DNA from 2 places in the Nocardioides houyundeii genome. Region 2 is predicted to be linked to the other one. Evidence: riboswitches for the same ligand, from Rfam matches in the RefSeq annotation. Region 2 holds a riboswitch; the other holds the start of a gene.
What was found. Region 2 has a riboswitch for thiamine pyrophosphate ahead of C0R66_RS16055 (thiamine ABC transporter substrate-binding protein). Riboswitches for the same ligand answer to the same signal wherever they lie in the genome.
Positions count from the first base shown of each region.

Region 1: another riboswitch for thiamine pyrophosphate. It lies ahead of thiE (thiamine phosphate synthase); the one in region 2 lies ahead of C0R66_RS16055 (thiamine ABC transporter substrate-binding protein).

Region 1 covers NZ_CP025581.1:967,088-970,287, forward strand. Annotated here, with positions in the region: gene C0R66_RS04675 (ABC transporter permease) at 1-125, shown strand, start outside; gene C0R66_RS04680 (ABC transporter ATP-binding protein) at 122-1,177, shown strand; TPP riboswitch at 1,217-1,326, shown strand; gene thiE (thiamine phosphate synthase) at 1,325-1,927, shown strand; gene C0R66_RS04690 (FAD-dependent oxidoreductase) at 1,938-3,005, shown strand; gene thiS (sulfur carrier protein ThiS) at 3,002-3,190, shown strand; gene C0R66_RS04700 (thiazole synthase) at 3,187-3,200, shown strand, end outside.
Region 2 covers NZ_CP025581.1:3,334,990-3,338,189, forward strand. Annotated here, with positions in the region: gene C0R66_RS16050 (ABC transporter permease) at 1-37, opposite strand, end outside; gene C0R66_RS16055 (thiamine ABC transporter substrate-binding protein) at 34-1,119, opposite strand; TPP riboswitch at 1,111-1,230, opposite strand; gene C0R66_RS16060 (sulfotransferase) at 1,238-2,170, opposite strand; gene C0R66_RS16065 (MBL fold metallo-hydrolase) at 2,172-3,200, opposite strand, start outside.

The DNA of each region.
Region 1 (3,200 bases), 1.5 Mb from region 2:
TCTACAAGAGCAACGGCCCGGCCGCGATGGCAGGCGCCCTCGCGACCATGGCCCTGACCACGTTCCTGCTGCTGGGGTTCACCTTCCTCAGCCGGAACCGCCACCAGCAAGGAGCCGGACGATGACCGCCCCACCGATGACAGGACGCGGTCTCGCTGTCCAGCTCAAGGACCTGACCCGCGTCTACGGCTCGGTGCGCGCCCTGGACGGCTTCGACCTGGAGATCGACCCCGGCGAGATGATCGTGCTGCTGGGTCCCTCGGGCTGCGGCAAGACCACCGCCCTGCGCATCCTGGCCGGCCTCGACCGGGCCACCTCGGGGACCGTGAGCGTGGGCGGACGGGACGTCACCAGGGTGCCGGCCAACAAGCGGGACATGGGGATGGTGTTCCAGGCCTACAGCCTCTTCCCGCACATGACCGTGATCGACAACGTGGCCTTCGGGCTCCGGCTGCGCGGCACCGGCCGCGCGGCGCGCCGCGAGCGTGCCGGTGCGATGCTCGACCTCGTCGGGCTCCACACCCAGGCCGACCGCTACGCCCACGAGCTCTCCGGAGGTCAGCAGCAGCGGGTGGCACTGGCTCGCGCGCTGGCCTTCGAGCCGTCCGTGCTGCTGCTCGACGAGCCGCTGTCCGCGCTGGACGCCAAGGTGCGGGTCCAGCTGCGTGACGAGATCAGACGGGTGCAGCTCGAGGTCGGGACCACCACGTTGTTCGTCACCCACGACCAGGAGGAGGCGCTCGCCGTCGCCGACCGGGTGGGTGTGATGAACGCGGGACGGCTGGAGCAGCTGGCACCTCCGACCGAGCTCTACTCCGCGCCGGCCACCCCGTTCGTGGGGGCCTTCGTGGGACTCTCCAACCGGCTGCCGGCGCACGTGGAGGGCGCCGAGGCCGTCGTGCTCGGCCAGCGGGTGCCCGTGCTGGCCGGCTCCGCCACCGGCGAGGGGCTGGCGCTGGTCCGCCCCGAGTCGATCGGGCTCGTCGCGGATCCCGGAGCCACCACCACGGTCACCTCCGTCGGCTTCCTGGGTCCGGTCTCGCGGGTGCACTGTGCGCTGGAGGACGGCACGGACGTCCTCGTGCAGCTGGCCAGCTCGGCCGCGACGCAGCTGCGCCCCGGCGACCGGGTGGCGCTGACCGTCTCCCCGGCACCGGTGCTCGTCGCGGGTCGCTGAGACGTCTCGACGTGGTTGCCTGGCGCTGCTAGCGTCGGAGGCGTCCACCACGGGAGCCTGCGGCAGCGGGCTGAGAGGGAGCTGTTCCGCTCCGACCGTCGAACCTGATCCGGGTCATGCCGGCGAAGGAAGCGTCGAGGAGCTCACGTGTACCCCACCATCCTGCCCCGTCTGTTCTGCCTCGTCTCGGCCACCGACGACCTGACCCTGCTCACCGCCCTCGCCGAGGCCGGGGTCGACGGCTTCCAGGTCCGGGCCAAGGGGGCCGGCGACCGCGAGCTGCTGGCGCTGGTCACCCTGGTCATCGCGGCCGTCCGCTCCCACGGCGCCACCGTGGTGGTCAACGACCGGGTCGACATCGCCCTGGCGACCGGGGCGGACGGCGTGCACCTGGGAGCCGACGACCTCCCGGTCGCGGTGGCGCGACGACTGGCGCCCGACCTGCTGGTGGGGGCGACGTGCCGGGACCCACAGGCGGTGGCGCAGGCGCGCGCCGACGGGGCGACGTACGCCGGGTTCGGGCCGGTTTGGGGCACGCGCAGCAAGTCGGGACTGCCCACGCCCCTGGGACCGGGGGCGATCGAGTCCGCTCAGGGGGTGCTGCCTCTCTTCGCCATCGGCGGGGTGACCGCGGCACGCGCGGTCCAGGCGCGCGCCACCGGGGCGCACGGTGTCGCGGTCATCGCGGGGATCTGGGGCGCGCGAGATCCGGTGGCCGCGGCCAAGGAGCTCGTGACGGCGTCGGCCTGAGGAGCCTGACATGACCGTCGAGGACAGCACGCTCCGCGTCCGGGTGCTGGGCGCGGGGATCATCGGGCTCACCTGCGCCCTGGAGCTGGGGCGTCGCGGGCACCGCGTCGAGGTGGTCGACCCCGCGCCCGGCAGCGGCGCCTCCTGGGCCGCGGCCGGGATGCTGAGCCCGGCCGGCGAGGCCTGGCACGGTGAGGCCGACCTGCTCCGGACCGGTCGGCGCAGTGCCGACCTGTGGCCGGGGCTGGCCCAGGACCTGGGGGTGCCGCTGCGGCCGGTCGGCACCATGCTGGTGGCCCACGACGCCGGGGACGCCGACGACCTGGGCCGACTGCTGTCGCTCCTCACCGACCACGGCGAGCCCCTGGAGCGGCTCGACCCTCGCGACGCCCGGGTCCTGGAGCCTGCCCTGGCCCGAGGCTGCGCGGGAGCCGCTCTGCTGCCCCGCGACCACAGCGTCGACCCCCGGGTCGTGGTGCGGGCGCTGCGACGCCGGTGCCGGGTGGTCCCGGCCGCCACCGGGCCGGCCGACGTCACTGTCGTGGCGACCGGGACCACCCTGCCCCCGCCGTTCGCCCACCTGGTGCGCGGGGTCCGCGGGGAGGTGGTGCGCGCGCACTGCCCCGACCCGCCCCGGCGCACCCTGCGCGGCTGGGTGCGGGGCACTCCGGTCTACGTCGTGCCCCGCCCGGACGGCGAGGTGGTCATCGGTGCCACCCAGAGCGAGCACGCCGCACCGCCGGTGGTGACGCTGGAGGGCCTGGCGACCCTGCTGGCGGCGGCGCGGACCCTGCTGCCCGGACTGGACCGCGCCACCTTCGCCGAGGCGGTCGCCCGGGACCGCCCGGCCTCCGTCGACCACCGTCCGCTGGTGGGTGCCACCCACCTGCCGGAGGTGCTGCTGGCCGCGGGGCACCACCGGCACGGGGTGCTGCTGGCCCCGCTCACCGCGGTGCTGATCGCCGACCAGCTGGACGGCGGTGCGAGCGAGCCGGCCTGGGACCCACGTCGATTCGACGCCGTCCACCCGCCGACCGGGGCGTGGCAGACGGCGCCGAGCAGGAGCGTGCCGCAATGAGGATCGTGCTGAACGGCTCGCCCGCCGAGGTGCCGCCGGGCACCGTGGCCGAGCTGCTGGGGGGCCTTCGTCCCGGAGTCGCGGTGGCCGTCAACGGCGAGGTGGTGCCGCGAGCGGCCGTCGGCGGTCGCGAGCTGGTCCCCGGTGACGTGGTCGAGGTCGTGACGGCGGTGCAGGGCGGATGACCGGCCTGCG
Region 2 (3,200 bases):
GGGGCGGCCGCACCCCGCTCGCCGGGTGAGGAGTCACTCGGTGGTGAGGTCGGTCCACTGCTGGAGCCACTTGTCCCGGTTGGTCGCGATGTCGGCGGGGTCGACCGTGTAGGGGTCCTCGGGGCGGGCGGCGTACCGGGCCCAGTCCTCGGGCAGGTCCACGCCCGTGACCACCGGGAAGACGTACATGCTCTCCGGCAGCGCCGCCTGGGTCTTCGGCTCCTGCAGGAACGCGACCAGGTCCCTCGCACCCTCGGGGTTGGCCGCACCCTTGAGCACCCCGGCGTACTCCACCTGCTGGAAGCAGGTCTCCAGCAGCGCGCTGGTCGTGGACTTCTCCGCCCCCTCGGGCACGGTGAACGCGGGTGAGGAGTCGTAGGAGACCACGATGGGCCGCTCCCCGCCCTCGCCGCCCTGGGTGAAGTCGGTGTAGTAGGCGTCCGACCAGCCGTCGACGACCTTGAGGCCGTTGTCCAGCAGCTCCGACCAGTACGCCGGCCACTCCTCGCCGAAGGCGGCGACCGTGGTCAGCAGGAAGGCCATGCCCGGCGATGAGGTCGACGCGGCCGGGGTCACCATCAGGTCCCGGTACGCCGGCTTCGTCAGGTCCGCCAGCGTCCGCGGCGGGGCCACGTCCTGCTCGGCGAACCAGGTGTCGTCGATGTTGACGCAGACGGCCGCCACGTCGACCGGGGTGAGCCGGTCGGAGCCCTCGGGGAGCTCGTAGCGACCGGCGCCGGGGGCTCGCGGCGGGTCGTAGGGGGCGAAGACCCCTTCGTCCAGGACCCGGGAGGCGAAGGTGTTGTCGACCCCGAACGCCACGTCGCCGGTGGGGTTCTCCTTGGTCAGCGCCAGCTTGGCGCTCAGCGCGCCGGCGTCGCCGGAGGAGCGCACCACCACCTCGTGGCCGTACTCCTCGCGGAACTCCGCGAGCAGCTCCTCGGGCAGCGAGAAGGAGTCGTGGGTGACCAGCACCACCTCGCTCGCCCCGCCGGCCTCGGCGGCCTTGTCCTCACCCCCGAGCAGGCTGCAGGCGCCGAGCAGCGCACCGGTCAGTGCCAGTGCCGTCGCCCGGTGGAACGTGGTGAGCCTCGGGCTCGTGCAGGCGTGCGTGTTCACGTGATGACTCCCTTCGCCGGTGCTAACCGGAGCAGGTTCTTAGGGTCTGCGGCGGATCCGCACTCTCAGCACCCGAGTCCTCGCGGACGAAGTGCTCCCCTGTCTTGTGCCGGCCAGCCTACAGATAGCCGAACCGCTTCAGCAGCGGCCACGCGATCGCGGTCACCACAGCCCGGTCCGAGCGCGACATCCGGGTGCGCCACGCGTCGTCGGCGCGCAGCTCGGTGATCCCGGTGCGGAACCGCATCGGGTTGCCCGCCACCGAGTGGCTCGGGTGCAGCTCGATGCTGTGGTCGTCCACCATCGGCAGCTCCGGCCGGCCCGGCAGCCCGAGCGCGTCCCAGGCCCCGGCAACGGCCTCGGCCGGGGAGGCCACCAGGTCCTCGTAGCGCAGCCGGGTCACCGGGACGCCGCGCCAGGCCAGCCCCTGGACCGTCAGGTTGCCCGACATCCACAGGGCGGTGCTGCGGGCCGGGGAAAAGCGCGGCATCGGCTCGCCGTCCGCCTCGGGGCGGGCCACCACCTTGGCCCAGGAGTGCGCCACCCCGCGGGCGTCGCGCACGATGTGCAGCACCCGCAGGTCCAGGTCCTCAAGGTGGCTCAGGGTCACGGCCGTGGGGATCTCCTTGCTGGAGTCGACCAGGATCCGGGCGCCGCTGACCTGCTGGGCCGCGGCGTAGACGGCGCGGAACCAGCCGGCGTACTCCTCGATGGCGGCGCGAGTGGCGGCGTCCGGTCGGCGCCGTACCGTGCGCGGCAGCCGGCGCTGGCGGTCCACCTGCGACTTGAGCTCGGCGATCCGGTCCACCTCGACCCGCTCCCACCCATCGAAGGCGAGGCGCCCCACCTCGCTCCAGAAGGGGCACTGGTGGAACGGGCACTGGCACGCGCACAGCTGGTCCTCGCGCACGCCCCGCTCCCACAGGTGCACGACCTCCCCGAGCAGGGTGACGCCGTCGATCTCGGCGAGCAGCCGCTCCGCCAGGGTGGACCCGCTGCGTCCCCAGCCGGCGATGTAGAGGACCAGCGGGTCGCCGGGCTGGCCGCCCATCTCAGGCCTGGCTGACGCGCCGGTAGACGTCCACGCCGTCCACGTCGGCGACGGTGACGTCGCCGCGGGCCACCAGCAGCACCAGGTGGGCCCGGGTCTCCATCGTGGCCAGGGCGGTGTTGAACACGTCCAGGCTCTCCAGCCGGCGCTCGTGCCGGGTCCAGCCCAGTCCACCCGCCACCTCGTACGCCGTCCGCTCGCCCGAGCCCACGATCTCCAGGCACTGCGCCAGCCGGTGCTCGTGGTGGGCCAGCAGCTCCTCGGCCCTGGCGTGCGAGGAGGGCGCCAGGGGTCCGTGGGCCGGGAGCAGGCGCAGGTCGGGCAGGGCGCGGACCTTGGCGAGCGAGGTCATGAAGTCACCCAGCGGCTGCTCCGGGGTCCCGCCCTCGAAGCCGATGGAGGGGGTGATGGTGGGCAGCACGTGGTCGCCGGAGAAGAGCAGCCCGGCCGCGGTGTCGGCGAAGACGAAGTGGCCCTGGGTGTGACCCGGCGTGGCGACCGCGTCCAGCCGGCGCCCTCCCACGGCGATCTGGTGGTCGCCGTCCAGCCAGGTGTCGGGGTAGCCCCAGACCGAGGGGTCCGGCTCGGCCTCCCCGGCGTGGTTGCCCCAGATCTTGGCGATGTCGGTGGCACCGGCGCGCAGCAGCATCGCCATGTGCGGGTCCCCGCCGCTGAAGCCGTCCTGGATCTCGTCGAGCGACCCCTTGTCGCCGATCCCGAGGCTGACGTGGGCGCCGTGCTCGGTGCGCAGCGCGACCGCCTGGGTGTAGTGGTCGCGGTGGGCGTGGGTGACCAGGAAGGAGCGGATGTCGGCCGGGGTGTGCCCCAGCAGCGCCAGCGACCGCTCGAGCACCGCGCGGGCGGCCTCGATGGCCCAGCCGCCGTCGATCAGGGTGAGGCCGTCGTCGGTCTCCACGGTGTAGACGTTGATGGCGCGCAGGCCGTCCATCGGCAGCGGGAGCGGGATCCGGTGGACGCCGGGCGCCACCGGCCAGGCGCCCTCCTCGGTCCAGGCGGCGCCCGAGTCCGG